2 regions of the Staphylococcus sp. HMSC068C09 genome follow, and region 2 is predicted to be linked to the other one. Evidence: predicted binding sites of a transcription regulator. Region 2 holds the regulator's gene; the other holds the start of a gene.
The links. The regulator LexA, encoded in region 2, represses DNA repair genes until DNA is damaged. The targets are predictions, from matches to a motif close to CGAACATATGTTCG.
Positions count from the first base shown of each region.

Region 1: a site for LexA is predicted at 5,230-5,243, ahead of parE (DNA topoisomerase IV subunit B). Genes of this name have one in related genera too.

Region 1 covers NZ_KV813736.1:1,794-10,270, reverse strand. The annotation lists gene HMPREF2930_RS01440 (glutamine transporter AlsT) at 1-608, opposite strand, end outside; gene parC (DNA topoisomerase IV subunit A) at 818-3,217, opposite strand; gene parE (DNA topoisomerase IV subunit B) at 3,214-5,202, opposite strand; gene plsY (glycerol-3-phosphate 1-O-acyltransferase PlsY) at 5,419-6,027, shown strand; gene HMPREF2930_RS01420 (HesB/YadR/YfhF family protein) at 6,186-6,485, shown strand; gene menI (1,4-dihydroxy-2-naphthoyl-CoA hydrolase MenI) at 6,534-7,004, opposite strand; gene acnA (aconitate hydratase AcnA) at 7,200-8,477, opposite strand, start outside.
Region 2 covers NZ_KV813756.1:529,114-537,590, reverse strand. The annotation lists gene sbcC (exonuclease subunit SbcC) at 1-1,673, opposite strand, end outside; gene sbcD (exonuclease subunit SbcD) at 1,675-2,799, opposite strand; gene HMPREF2930_RS07330 (CcdC family protein) at 2,960-3,427, opposite strand; gene HMPREF2930_RS07325 (YneF family protein) at 3,560-3,802, opposite strand; gene tkt (transketolase) at 4,036-6,024, opposite strand; gene HMPREF2930_RS07315 (DUF896 domain-containing protein) at 6,126-6,365, opposite strand; gene sosA (DNA damage-induced cell division inhibitor SosA) at 6,551-6,784, opposite strand; gene lexA (transcriptional repressor LexA) at 6,928-7,548, shown strand; gene HMPREF2930_RS07300 (CAP domain-containing protein) at 7,754-8,477, opposite strand, start outside.

The DNA.
Region 1 (8,477 bases), on a different contig from region 2:
GTAATGACAGCCAAAATAATACCAGTAATGACTGGACTAATATGATATTGTGTTCTTAAAGATTCAGCAATAGTATTCGATTGAACAGTGTTAAATACAAATGCAAATGTAACAGTAATTAACACAGCAAATGTGATACCAAGCCATTTTTGATTTAAACCTTTGGTTATGTAATAAGCTGGACCTCCTCGGAAGCCACCTTCTTTATCATGAACTTTGTAAACTTGTGCAAGTGTTGCTTCTATAAATGCACTCGCAGCTCCGATAAATGCGATAATCCACATCCAAAAAACTGCCCCAGGACCCCCTAACACAATTGCTGTTGCTACACCAGCAATATTTCCTGTTCCAACACGGGAACCTGCACTAATAGCAAATGCTTGAAAAGGTGAAATACCTTTCTCTCCATTTTTCAAAGTTTCTGGTTTTTCAACTAATGCTCTAAACATTTCAGGTAACATTCGTAATTGAACAAATTTAGAACTAATAGTAAAGAAGATACCTACTGTCAATAGTAAACCTATTAAATACTGTGACCAGATTAAATCATTTCCAACTTGAACAACAGATTTAAACCAATCAGGTATTAAACTATCAAAATCTCTCAATTAAATCCCTCTCATCAAAATTATTGTTATGATATACATTACAAGAGATTTATATTGTAGTATTAAAGGTCAAAATGTACATGTTTTTCATGTCATCACTTTGATATACTTATCAACAATATAAATCTCTTGTGAGTTATAAATAGTTAAATATTAAATTAATTTTATCATCTTATGAATTACTTGAAAACAAAAATTTTAAAATCATATTAATTTATTATCATTGATTTTACATTTCCAAATTCATTTGTATCAACTACAAATGAACCATTTGTATATTGTTCAGAAAGATGAATATTAGAAATTTCACCTGTTTCAGCATGTTTATCTGAATAAAGTGTATAGTATGTTTCATCTCTGACAACATATGCAGCTACAATACGATGAGGATTTTTTTTCAATTCTTTTAAAAGTGTAATACCTCTTTGTGCGCGTTTGGCATCTTGTAATATATCTTTAGCAATACGTTTCATTGCTCCTCTTTGGGTAGCCATAATTATTGAATTATTCTGATCAACAGTATCAGTCATAATAACATAATCTTCATCTTTTAAATTGATAGATTTCACACCAGCCGCTCTTAATCCTGTATCTGAAAGTTCTTCTGTAGAATACGTTAATGACATGCCTTTATGTGTAATAACAGTAATCATTTGTTCTTGAGTTATGCGAAGTACATTTACCACTTCGTCTTCATTTTTTAATTTTGTTGCAATGAGTGGCTTATTAAATCGCGTGGTTTTAAATAATGATTGATTACTCTTTTTAATCATGCCATTACGAGTTGCAATAATATAAAATGCTTTACCATCAAATGTTTTTTCGTTAAATACATCTATAATTCTCTCGTTTTCTTCTAAAGGCACAATTTGCGATACATGCTGACCTAACTCTTTCCATCGCACATCTGCAATTTTATGAATTGGAATAAAGAGATATCTTCCTTTATTTGTAAATACTAAAGCTGTATCTTGAGTATTTACAGTTTGGTATTTGAGTAGACTATCTCCCTCTTTTAAACCTACTTCTGTCACACCACTTGCATTAAAGCTACGTGTAGACGTACGTTTTATATATCCATGTCTAGTCACACTTAAAACCACTTCTTCACTTGGTACAATAACTTCTTTATCAATTTTAATTTCTGATATTTCCGCTTCAATTGAAGATAAACGTGATGTTTTAAAACGTTTTCGAATCTCTGTAAGTTCTTTTTTAATAACATTTAATAATGCGTCATGGTTATCAAGAATATTTCGGTACGCTTCTATTAATTTTTGTAATTCTTCATGTTCTTCTTCAAGTGCAACAATATCAGTATTAGTTAAACGATATAATTGAAGCATCACAATGGCTTCTGCTTGTGCTTCAGTAAAGTCAAATTCTTTTACTAAATTATCTTTTGCATCTTTTTTATTTTTAGAATGACGAATCAGCGCAATCACTTCATCTAATATAGATAAAGCTTTCATAAGACCTTCTACAATATGCATGCGCTTTTCAGCATGATTTAAGTCGTATTTTGTACGATTAGCTACAACTTCAATTTGATGATTTAAATAGCTGTCAATAATTTCACGTAGACCCATTAATTTTGGACGTCCATCACTAATAGCGACCATATTGAAATTATAAGTAATTTGTAAATCAGAATTTTTATATAAATAGTTTTTAATAGACTCTGAATTAACATCTTTTTTTAATTCAATAGCAATTCTTAAACCTGTACGATCTGTTTCATCACGTACTTCAATAATACCATCTACTTTTTTATCAGCACGAAGCTCATCAATACGTTTCACAAGCGAACTTTTATTCACTTCATAAGGAATTTCTGTCACAATTAATTGTTTACGTCCATTTCTTAACGCTTCTTCATCTACTTTTGAACGAACAACAATTTTTCCTTTTCCTGTTTCATAGGCTTTCTTAATACCATCAATACCTTGAATAATACCGCCTGTCGGAAAATCAGGACCTTTGATATATTTCATTAATTGATTTACTGAAATATTAGGATTATCAATATATTTTAATGTTGCTTGAATTACTTCACCTAAATTATGTGGAGGAATATCAGTAGCATATCCTGCCGAAATACCAGTCGAACCGTTTACTAGTAAATTTGGAAATCTTGCCGGTAACACCATAGGTTCAAGTGTTGTGTCATCATAGTTTGGTATAAAGGACACTGTTTCCTTATTAATGTCACGAACCAACTCCTCAGAAAGTTGACTTAACTTCGCTTCTGTATAACGCATCGCAGCAGGTGGATCATTATCAATACTACCATTATTACCGTGCATTTCGATTAATACATGACGCAACTTCCAATCTTGGCTTAAACGTACCATTGCATCATAAACTGAAAAATCACCATGTGGATGATATTGACCAATAACATCCCCAACTGTTTTCGCACTTTTACGGAAATTTTTATCATACGTATTGCCACTACTATACATAGCAAATAAAATTCTACGTTGTACAGGTTTTAAACCATCACGCACATCCGGTAACGCACGTTCTTGAATAATATATTTACTATATCTTCCAAAGCGATCACCAATAACATCTTCAAGTGATAGGTCTTGAATTATCTCACTCAATTGACTTCCTCCTCATCATATTCTTCAGTATCAAGTATTTGAACTTCTGTATTATCTAAAATACTTTGATCTTCTTGCATGCCAAATTCAACATGATTTTCAATCCATTCACGTCTTGGTGCAACTTTATCTCCCATTAATGTTGTTACACGTTTAGAAGAACGTACTTCATCATCGATTTGGACTCTAATCAACGTTCTTGTCTCAGGATTCATTGTAGTTTCCCACAATTGCTCAGGATTCATTTCACCTAAACCTTTATAGCGCTGTAAAATAAAGCCTTTACCTAATTGTTTTTGAAGTTTGTCCAATTCATCATCTGTCCAAGCATATTCTACTTTTTTAGATTTCCCTTTACCTTTTTCTAATTTGTATAACGGAGGTAATGCAATAAAAACACGACCTGCTTGAACAAGAGGTCTCATATATTTGAAGAAAAATGTTAATAATAACACTTGAATATGGGCGCCATCTGTATCAGCATCAGTCATAATAATAACTCTATTATAATTACTATCTTCTAATTTAAAATCATTACCAACACCAGCACCAATTGTATGAATAATTGTATTAATTTCTTCATTTTTGAAAATATCTTCAAGTTTTGCTTTTTCAGTATTAATCACTTTACCTCGTAAAGGTAAAATAGCCTGGAATTTTCTATCTCTTCCAAGTTTAGCTGATCCCCCTGCTGAATCACCTTCGACAAGATATAATTCATTTTTCTCAGTATTCTTACTTTGAGCAGGCGTTAACTTTCCTGATAATAAAGTATCTTTACGTTTGTTTTTCTTACCAGAACGTGCATCCTCCCGTGCCTTACGAGCCGCTTCTCTTGCCTGTTGCGCTTTAATAGCTTTCTTCACAAGTGATTTAGATAATTGTCCTTTTTCCTCTAAATAATAAGGTAATTTTTCAGAAACAACAGAATCTACTGCACTACGCGCTTCTGATGTACCAAGCTTAGATTTAGTTTGTCCCTCAAATTGCAGTAATTCTTCTGGAATACGTACAGAAATCACTGCTGTTAATCCTTCTCTAATATCATTACCATCTAAGTTTTTATCTTTATCTTTAAGTTCATTGATACGGCGTGCATAGTCATTAAATACGCGTGTCATTGCTGTTTTAAATCCTACTTCATGAGTTCCGCCGTCTTTTGTACGTACATTATTAACAAAACTTAATATACTTTCAGAATATTGATCATTATATTGAAAAGCAACATCTACTTCGATTCCATTTGCAGCACCTGTAAACGTCGTAACATCATGCAATACTTCTTTACCTTCATTGATATAACTTACAAATTCTTTAATACCTTCTTCGTAATGATAAACATCTTCACGTTCTTTTCCATCACGTAGATCTTTCAATGTAATTTTTAAGTTTTTTAATAAGAATGCAGATTCTTGTAAGCGCTCACTTAATATATCAAAATTAAATGCCGTTGTTGCTTTAAAAATACTTGAATCTGGTTTAAATGTGACTTTTGTACCTGTTTTCTTAGTTTTTCCCGCTTTCACTAAACCAGAAGTTGGAATACCACCATCCTTAAAAGATTGCTTATAAATTTGTCCATCTCGATGAATTTCAACTTCTAACCATTCACTTAAAGCATTAACTACGGAAGCACCAACACCATGAAGTCCTCCAGAAGTTTTATATCCACCTTGTCCAAATTTACCTCCAGCATGTAATACAGTAAAAATAACTTCTACAGTAGGTTTACCAGACGCATGCATACCAGTTGGCATACCTCTCCCATTATCTTCCACTGAAATACTATTATCTTTATTGATTGTTACATCAATTTCATTACCATAACCATTTAAAACTTCATCGACGGAGTTATCGACAATTTCATATACTAAATGGTGTAATCCACGTTTATCAGTCGACCCAATATACATCCCAGGACGTTTTCTAACTGCCTCAAGTCCTTCTAATACTTGAATCGAATCATCTGAATAATGATTTGTCATTTTTGTTGCCAATGCGTTCGCCTCCTACAAACGTACGTTCGTTTTTTTAACTTTACAATAGTTATTCTTATATAAAACGCATTAAAATGCAAGTATGAGTTCTATAAGATAAACATTTAACTTAATATATAAGACGTTTTTTCAATTTTTAATCGTTGTCAGGAATACTTTGTGATAAAATATACCTACATTATATAAGGGATGTGTAAACAAATTATGATGATAGTTCTCATGTTGATTTTAAGCTATCTCATTGGAGCTATTCCAAATGGTTATGTTATAGGAAAAGTTTTTTTTAAAAAAGATATTAGAGAATTTGGAAGCGGTAATACTGGTGCCACAAATAGTTTTAGAGTTTTAGGAAAACCAGCTGGATTTATCGTTACTTTTTTAGATATATTTAAAGGATTCATTACTGTATTTTTCCCGTTATGGTTTCCAGTGCATGCGCAGGGACCAATTAGTACATTCTTCACACATGGATTAATTGTCGGTATTTTTGCAATAATTGGTCACGTTTATCCTATTTATCTTAAATTTAAAGGAGGTAAGGCTGTAGCCACAAGTGCCGGAGTTGTGTTAGGAGTTAATCCAATCTTACTTTTAATTTTAGCAGTCATATTCTTTGGAATTTTATATTTAACAAAGTATGTGTCATTATCCAGTATTATTGCGGCAATCAGCTGTGTGATAGGTTCATTAATTATTCATGATTACATATTATTTGGAATGAGTGCTTTTGTATCAATCATTTTAATTTTTAGACACCGTTCTAATATTGTTAGAATTTTTAAAGGTGAAGAACCAAAAATCAAATGGATGTAAAATGGATGATCTTGCACCAAATGTGAAGATTCAGTTTAGTTCTATTAATTTAAATATGATAAACAGTTCATGTTTAATAGTGAGAACAATATGTTTTAATTCAAACAATTTTTGCATTATAAATATCATAATTATTAATATAAAGGATGGTTCTTACAATGAAAATCAAATTGACTGATGAAGCAGTTGAATGGTTTAAAAATGAATTAGATTTACCTGAAGAGAATAAAGTCTTACAATTTTATGTGAGGTATGGTGGAGAATTTCAACTTAAACAAGGTTTTAGCCCAGCATTTCGTGTGGAATTGAGCAATGATGTTGAGATAGGTTATCACGAAAATTATAATGATTTAATTGTTGTAGTTTCAGAAGATGACTTATGGTATTTTGAAGATCATGAAGTTCTAGTTGAAAAAGTAGACCATGAAGACGAAATTGTTTATTCTACAACTAATTAAAAAAAGACCATAAATATCTAATATTTACAGATATTTATGGTCTTATATTTATATATTCAAATCGCTACGTTGTGTGACTTCTAATTCCTTACCTTCGTTATTCAATGCTTCGACTTCACTATATACTTGATGCCATTCTGGAAAATAACGATCTAAACGAATTGGTCTGAAATCACTTGCTTTAATACATAATAGCTGAGTGGAACCTGTGGTAGCTAATTCCCCTTTTTCATTATATACTTCATAACAGTACGTTGAACGCAATCTTGAATAATGTTCTACCCATGTTTTCACTTTAACTTTTTCAGGATAAAAAATGGATTTCTTATATTGAACTTGTAAATCCACGACGGGTGAGATGATACCTTCTTTTTCCATATCTGCATAACTAAAACCTAATTTACGAATATAATCAGTACGAGCAACTTCAAACCATGTAGCATAATTCCCATGATAAATTACTCCCATTTTATCTGTTTCTTGGTATCTCGCTTCAATTTCAGTCATACTATAAATCATATTTATGTACCTCTTTCCAATTAAGTTCACTTTCAATATTAACATAAAAAGGATGATTGCTATAGAATTCCCATTTACTACTTTTATTACTGAAATAGCTCAATGACACGAATGAAGAAAAAATCCTTAGATGAGATTGCCATCTAAGGATTCAAAATACATTCAAATTTTTAAATACTTTTTCGAATAATTGTATTATTGAGCAAGTTTATTTCTTAATACCATTTGTAGAATGCCACCGTGACGATAATAGTCGATTTCAACTTGTGAATCAAAACGAACAATGACATCAAAATCAACCACTTCTCCATTTTCTTTTTTTGCATGAACTTTAATAATATCATGTGGTTGTACATCTTCGTTAATATCTACAGAGATTTCTTCTCTACCATTTAGACCAAGTGAATCAGCTGATTCTCCATCTTTAAATTGTAATGGTAATACACCCATCATAACTAAGTTAGAACGATGAATACGTTCATAACTTTGTGCTATTACAGTTTTAACGCCTAATAAATTAGTACCTTTAGCAGCCCAGTCACGTGAAGATCCCATACCATAATCATTGCCTGCTAATACTGCTAAGCCAGTGCCATCTTCTTTATATTTCATTGCAGCATCATAAATTGGCATAATTTCATCAGTTGGCCAATATGTTGTAAAGCCACCTTCTGTACCTGGTGCTAATTGGTTTTTAATTCTAATATTCGCAAATGTACCACGCACCATAACTTCATGGTTACCACGACGAGAACCATATGAGTTAAAATCACGAATAGGCACGTCATGATTTAATAAGTATTTACCTGCTGGTGTATCTTTACCAATAGCACCTGCTGGAGAAATGTGGTCAGTTGTAACTGAGTCACCAAATTTACCCATTACACGTAAATCTTTTAATGGTTCAATGGTACCTGGTTTTTTTGATAAACCTTGGAAGAATGTTGGATTTTGAATATATGTTGAATTAGGATCGAAGTCATATAATGGAGAGTCAGTAACATCAATCTCATTCCACATTTCATTGTTGTTGTATACATTTTTATATTCTTCTTTAAATAATTCAGGTGTTACAACACTATCTACTGTATCAGCAACTTCTTTAATTGAAGGCCAAATATCATTTAAGTATACATCTTGACCATCTTTACCTTTACCAAGTGGTTCATTTTGTAAATCAATATCAACTGTACCAGCTAAAGCATACGCAACGACTAATTGAGGTGAAGCAAGATAGTTCGCTTTTACTAATGGATGGATTCGACCTTCAAAGTTACGGTTACCAGATAATACAGAAGTAACTAGTAAATCTTCTTTAGCAATAGCTTTTTCAATTTCTGGCAATAGCGGTCCAGAGTTACCAATACAAGTTGTACATCCATAACCTACTAGATTAAATCCTAAATCATCAAGATATTTTTGTAATCCAGAATCACGTAAGTAACCTGTCACTACTTTTGAACCTGGTGCTAA
Region 2 (8,477 bases):
TGTTTTTTTTCATTAATTTCATCAGAAAGTTTATCAAGTAATTGATGATTTTGATTAATAGTTTCAAAATCAATATGCTGATTTAAAGATTCAACTTCATTTCCACATATTGGACATGTATCACCAATACGTAACGCTGACTGTATTTCAATAATAAAGGTTTGTTTATCATTTAAATCAATATTACGTTTATCAATGCTTTCTAACTGTTGATTGAGTGTATCAATCTCATTTTTTAAATTTTGTATCTTTTTTGAATGTTGATGATATTGTTGTTTTAGGGAAACTTGCTTTTCATACTTATCTTTTAAACTTTGTTGTTCATCTAATTGTTTTTGTAATTGATATATTTGTTCAGTCAGCTCATCAATAGCTTTATTATCCACTTTATAGCTATCAATAGATTGACTCATTTTATGTCCTTTATTAATTAACTGCTCTTGCTCTTTCATCATTTCATTATAATTATGAATAATATGTTCTTGCTCTTCAAATGCTTGTTGATATTTATCCAATTGATGATAAAAAGGCTTCGATTGTTCTAAATTCTCACTTTTTAAGTGGTATGAGTCACTCATCTTGTTTAATTGTTTATGTTCTTTTTCAAGTATGTTTATTTTATTATTTATTTGCGATATTTTATTCTCAGTCTCTATTATTTTGGTTTTTATTATTTGATACTTCTCTTCTTTCAAACGTTGTTGATCATATAAATTAAATAGCATGCCAGTATCTTTTAATCGATTTAATTTTACTTTTAATGCTTGTATGTCTTCAATCTGTTCATCTAATTGATGTTTTAATTGGTGGTATTCTTCTAATTCAATCAGTTGTTGTTCTAACTTTTTATTTAAATCAATGCGTTTTATTATAGAATGTAATTGTTCTTTTTGCTCATTTTTTATATGTAGTCTTTGTTCTTCGAGTTGATGACCTATCGTTTTGAAGTTGGGAATAGCCTGCAATAATTCTTGAGTTTTTATATGATGGATTTGTTTCAATTGAATTAATTGCTCATCATCAAATGCGTCAATATCTTCCCATAGTAATTTAATTTGATCGTATCTTTTTTCAATTTGTTTTTTCTCTTCTTTCATTTCATTTTTGAGCAAATTTTGAATTTCCTCAAAACGTATACTATTAAATAAAGTTCTTAATATCCCCTGTTTATCTGTACTATTGGATACTAAAAATTTTTTAAATTCACCTTGTGGAAGAATAAATAACTGTCTAAATTGTTCAGCATTAACGCCTAGTAATGACTTAATATATTGATTTCCAGCACTGATTTTACTTTCTCTTAATTCATATGTTTCACTTTTAGAATCATATTCATACACATCTAGTTTTCCTGGTGTTTGACTAGTGTTTCCCTCTTTAGTAAAAGCACCTTGACGAATAATTTTGAAATATTTTTCATTAAGTTGAAATTCATATTCAACCCACATAGGAGATTTTGCCTCTGCAAAATGACTTCTTAATCCCGCTTCACTTCTGCCTTCTGTAGAAGCTTTTCCAAATAACGAAAATACAATTGCATCAAATATCATGGTTTTTCCCGAACCAGTTTTACCACTAATTAAAAAAAGCTGATCATTTTTAATTTGAGTAAAATCTATCTTTTCATGTAAGAATGGGCCAAAATTATTTAACGTTAATTTTATTGGTTTCATTTTAGACCTCCTTATTCGATACCAAAGTGATTAAATTATTTATTTTTTCTTCCTGATACTTGGTCATCTCATTATCTGTAATCATCTTATAAAATTGCTTAATAATAGTTTGGTCGTCTTGTTGTTGTATTTGTGTCTGATGTAAAGGCCCCTCATTTTCAAAAGTAATATTGCTAAGCGCAAGAGTATTGGGGAATAGTTGTTTTAAATGAATCATTGGATCACTAATATGCGACATATTTTTAAGTTTGAAATGTATATAATTATCTTTATTTTTAGGTTGAATATGTCCTTGAATCACTTCATCATACTCGCCCTCAACCACTTCAAGCTCTCTTAAAGGTTTAAGTTGCACAAATGATGTTGATAGTTCATTTTTATCTTGAACCACTAAACGTTTATATCCCTTAGGCTGGTTTATTTCTGAAAATGAATATTGTAACAGTGAACCAGAATAATCAATAATGTCATCTTTAATACTAAATGGATGATGTAAATGTCCTAATAACACTTTATCAAATACGTTAAAACATGATTTAGTAACACTTTCAACAGTCCCAATTGTTAAAGGTCTTTCTGAATCCGATGTTTTTCCTCCATTTATCGTTAAGTGACCAATTAAAATATTTATTTTCTCTTTATTCAAATTTTCTACTATATAATTAATACATTTTTCTGTTGCTTGTTGATAAGTTTGAATAGAAGCATCTTTAAAAAATTCTTTTACTTCACTAATAGTAGCAAATGGAAGTACATAGAAATGTACATCATTAAATTCGATAGGTTGATTCATATGTTTTAATTTTGTACGAATAAAGAGTTTGGAATGTTCAAACCATGAAGCTCCATAATTCAATCGTTCTTTACCATCGTGATTACCATTAGAAATAATCATAGGGATATTCATATCTATATTAATAGTATGAATAGCATTTTCAAAAAGATGAATAGTTTCTTTACTTGGATAAGTTGTATCATAAATATCCCCAGCAATCACAACTACATCAGGTTTCTCATCTTTTAAACATTGGATAAATTGTTCTAAAATAAATGATTGGTCTTCAAGAAATTGTTTTCCGTTAAGTATCTTTCCTAAATGCCAATCTCCAGTATGTATAATTTTCATAACATTCCCCTTACTTTTTAAAGCATTATACTTTAATTTTAAAAAAGAGCGAGATTGAATTCTCAATGAACTCACATACTCGCTCTAAACTTCAATTCAATTTAATATCAAAAAATAATATTTTATTTAATTTTAGATAAGCTAATAATATTAATCTCTATTATGAGACTAAAGATTTTTTAACATTTTTATATTTATATAACATAGCTAAACGCCAAGGAACAATCATACTAAATGCCAATAAAAAGAACATGCCTCCGATTTCTCCTGGATCAATAGAGCTACTAATAAATATTTTTATGATTGTTCTAATAATTAAAAGTGAAATTAAAATGATTGGAAACGCTTTTGATCGTTTCATATATACCTCAGCGCCTTGAACTTCAAAATGACTTGTCCAGATAAGTACAGATGAAAATATCACACCTAAAATGATAGATTCTAAAATTTCAGCCCCAGTTAATCTAAAATATGGAATAACATACATCAAAGCCCCTGTCGACATAAAGATAGGAGGTAAAATAATTTTCTTTTCATTTACAGGGAACTTTTGTGCTTTCATACGAATAACTATGACAACAATCCCCATAAACAATGCAAATACTATGGAAAAAACTAAATATGCCAAATTTACACCTTCTTATACTCACATAACTAAAAGTTTAATACTATTATACTTCTTAAATACTCCAACTAAAAATGTTTTACAACAAAAACAAAGGATTGTAAACCCTTATGGCATACAATCCTTTAATAACTATTATTTTTTTGAACTCTTCATGTTTTGATCCATGTTTTTGTTCATCATCGTCATCATTTGATTGATTTTCTTTTGAGACGGTTTTTGTCCCATTTGCATCATCATCATACGTAACATTTCTTCATTGATAGGTGGGTTTTTTTTCAAATAGTCCATCATATATTTTCTTGCTAAGAAGAAACCACCAACTAGTCCGATGATAAGTGCTACAATGATTAATAAAATTGCTAACCAAGTTGCCATTGTTTCACCCACTTTCTATATCCTACTGAATTTTACTAAATAACTACCTTGATTTCAAGAGTTAGTTTTAGAATAACACCTCTTCGCTTTTATATTAACAAACTGTTTAACACGAATACTAATATTTATAAATAACTTCATATAAAGTGCTATGCACAAAATAAAAAAAAGCAAGAAAGAACTCATTTTGAATTCATTCCCCGCTCTCTCTCTATGTTGACTAAATCATAATATTAAAAAGTGCGAATTTGATTTAAAATATTTTCTTTAGTAAAGCCATATTTTTCGACAACTAAGTCTCCTGGTGCACTTGCACCAAAACCATCGATTCCAATTACTTTACCTTCAGTGCCTACATATTTATGCCAACCGAGTGGTGAAGCCATTTCAATTGCAACACGTTTAGTTAATTCTTTTGGAATAACTGATTCTTTATACTCGTCTGTTTGTTGCTCAAAAGCGAACCAGTTTGGCATAGAAACGACTCTTACACCTTTACCTTGTTTATCTAAATCTTTAGCTACTTCAATAGCTAAGCTTACTTCTGAGCCAGTTGCTAGTAATAGATATTCAGGTTTAGTTTCAGTTTCAAATACAACATATGCACCTTTTCGTACGCCTTCTTCAACCGTTTCTTCATCTACATCTAAATAAGGAAGATTTTGACGAGTTAAAACTAGAGATGTTGGTGTTTGTTTAGATTCTAATGCAACTTCCCATGCTACTCTTGTTTCATTACCGTCTGCTGGACGAATGACGTTCATATTTGGAATAGCTCTTAAACCTGCTAACTGTTCAATCGGTTCGTGTGTTGGACCATCTTCACCTACAGCAATTGAATCATGTGTAAAGATAAATGTTGCATTCAATCCCATAATTGCAGATAAGCGTAATGCTGGTTTTAAGTAATCACTAAATACGAAGAATGTAGCACCATAAGGATGTAAACCTCCATGTGCTGCCATACCGTTTACTGCAGCACCCATAGCAAATTCTCTTACACCAAACCAAACATTTTTACCTTCTGGAGTATTAGGATTGTAATCTGTAGCTTCTTTAACATTTGATTTATTAGATCCTGCTAAATCTGCAGAACCACCAAAGAATGAAGGAACAGATTTACTAATTGCTTGAATGATTTCTCCAGAATCTGCACGAGTAGCTGCATTATGATCACTACTGAATTTTGGTAATTCATCTTTATAATTTTCAGGTAATTTACCACTGATTGCCAATTTAAATTCTTCAGCTAACTCTGGATATTTTTCTGTATATGTTTCTAATTTTTCTTTCCACTCATCTTCATGCTCATTTGCACGTTTTAGCATTGTTGTTTGGAAGATTTCATATACTTCTTCTGGAACATTGAAACGTTTTTCTGGATCTAATCCATATGCTTCAAATGTAAGTTTTCTTTCATCAGTACCAAGTGGCGCTCCGTGAACACCATTTGTACCGCTAACGTTTGGCGCGCCGTAACCAATAATTGTTTTAACTTCAATTAACGTAGGACCATTTTGCTGTTTAGCTTTAGTAATCGCATTATCAATTTCTTCTAAATTGTTGCCATCTTTTACTAAAATATGGTTCCATCCATAACTTTCAAAACGTTGTTTTACATCTTCTGAGAAAGATTTGTTAAGTTCACCATCAAGTGAAATATCATTTGAATCGTATAATACAATAAGTTTATCTAATTGATTATGACCAGCAAATGAAGCTGCTTCATGAGAAATACCTTCCATTAAATCTCCATCTGAAGCCAACACGTAAGTATAATGATCTACAACGTTAATATCATCTTTATTAAATTTACCACCTAAATGCGCTTCAGCTAAAGCCATTCCCACAGACATAGCAAATCCTTGTCCTAATGGACCTGTTGTAACTTCAACACCATCTGTATGACGAAACTCAGGATGTCCAGGTGTTTTAGAACCCCATTGTCTGAACTGCTTTAATTCTTCTAATTCTAAGCTTCCAGAGACATGTAATAAACTATATAGTAAAGCAGAACCATGACCTGCAGATAATATAAATCTATCTCTGTTAAAGTAGTCTTTAGATTGTGGATTAAAGTTTAAGTGGCGAGTCCAAAGCGTGTAGGCCATTGGTGCAGCTCCCATAGGCAGACCAGGATGACCAGAATTTGCTTCTTCAATTGCATCAATACTTAATGCACGTATAGTATCAATAGCTAATTGGTCTTTTTCATTAAACATCTTACATACTTCCCTTCTAGAATTAATCATCTTTTTTATATTATAACTTAAAAATATAGTAAATGATAAGATTATAATGTTAATGATTAAAATGTTATTAACTATTGATCATTCTTTTTACTTTCTTGAATTTTTTTAAGTTTTTCCGGCGTTACATCGTTACCTTCTGGATCAATGACTTTGGTACTTTCAATTTGTTGTTTAAATCCTTCTCTAAAAGAATCTAAATATTGTTTACGCAACTTAGATTGCTCTTTTGCTTCAGCTTCTGTTAAACCTTGCTCTTTTTTCTTTTTTGCTAATTCATTAATTCTATCTATATTTAAATTATTATTTGACATGTCATCACACTTTCTATTCTTTTCTTTAATACATATAAAATACTTAATTAATATAACAAAAAGAGACATAGATAAAAAATCTAAGCATCATAAACTCTTTCTAAAATAAATGAAGTATTTTTATATAATACTTCATATTCCCATTTCTTAGAAGTAATAACTTTTTATCTATATCTCTTAAATATTTATTTAACTAAGGCGAACACTTTATAGTCTGTTTGTTCTGTATTATCGGGTATATCGTTCTTATAATCATCGTTTAAAATCGCTTTTTTAGGGATCGTATGATCGGTAATTTCGTACATGTGTTCCGTATGAGCGTTCTGATATAAGTTAGTAAAAAACACCAGAAAAACGATGCAAGATACTACTAGAACAATTATATTTTTAATGATATTACTAGTATAATTACTAAGCATTTATTTTCACTCCTAGAACATTTGTTTGTATAAATACTTTAACAGAACGAGTGTTCCTAGTCAATAGTATTACGAACAAATGTTTGTTTAAAAAATCAAAAAATGCTATACTATATTAAAATAAACTTAGGGAGTGCCTATATATGAGAGAGTTAACTAAAAGACAAAGTGAGATTTATGATTATATTAAACATGTTGTTCAAATAAAAGGTTATCCACCAAGTGTAAGAGAGATTGGTGAAGCTGTTGGTCTTGCTTCAAGTTCAACTGTGCATGGTCATTTATCTAGATTAGAAGAAAAAGGATATATTAGAAGAGATCCTACTAAACCTAGAGCAATTGAAATCGTGAGTGATCAAAATAATGATATGACTAGAGAAGAAACTATCTATGTTCCTGTTATCGGTAAAGTTACAGCTGGAGTTCCAATTACAGCAGTAGAGAATATAGAAGAATACTTTCCATTACCAGAACATTTAACATCCACACACAATAGTGATGTGTTTATTTTAAATGTTATCGGTGAAAGTATGATTGAAGCGGGTATTTTAGACGGAGATAAAGTAATTGTAAGAAGCCAAACTATTGCTGAAAATGGAGATATTATCGTAGCAATGACTGAAGATGATGAAGCTACTGTAAAACGTTTTTTTAAAGAAAAAAATCGATATCGTTTACAACCAGAAAATAGTGCTATGAGTCCTATTTACTTAGATAATGTAACAGTTATCGGTAAAGTTATTGGTCTTTATAGAGAATTGTAGTTTATCTCTTGTTTGTTACGTTAAAATCTCTTATATATATGTTTAATATACAAAAAACTAGAAGTGCCTAAGCACTTCTAGTTTTATTTTTTATTTAAAATCTCTTTAACTTTATCAAGTATATCTTTTTTCTTATTTTTCTTTGTAGGCATAATATCAACTTCCTTGCAAAAAGAACATACCCCTATATATTATAAATCAAACATTATCCAGCATAGTTTTCTGTCCAAAATGGTTGTCGCTTATTATTAAAATCTACACCTACACCTAATGTATTAACGTGTGTATTTAAAATATTTTCCCGATGTCCTAGAGAATTCATAAGTCCTTCGTGAGCATAAATACTACTTTGTTGACCATAAGCTAAATTTTCAGCAGCAACATTAAATTGTATACCATCACGTTTCATTCTATCGAAAGGTGAATGACCATTTAAATCAGTATGCTCAAAATAATTATTTTTAACCATATCTTCACTATGTTTTCTTGCAGTATTAGATATTTTTTTAGAGTAATCCAATGTATTTAATCCGTGTTGTTTTCTTTCTGCATTAACTAAATCAAAGTTTTGATATTCAAAGCTTTTTTCTAGCGTTGTAGAAGGTGCACCATATTGCTTTTGTAATCGGTTTTCCATCGATTCACTCACTTGCAACAACCCTGTTAAGTTATTTTTATTATGTTTATCGTAAAATGCAGTTGTATAAATGTGATCTTTATAAAAAACATCATATTCATCATTTTTTACAACAAAACGATTACGTCCTTTTGCAATTTTATCTACTGGCTTACCAAGACGTTGTTCAACCACTTTTTTAGGGGTATTATATTTAATTTTAGATTTAGAAGTTATAATGTTTTGATTACTAAATAAAGCATTAACTTTATTATTAATATAACTTACCATTAAAAAATTTTGATAATCATCA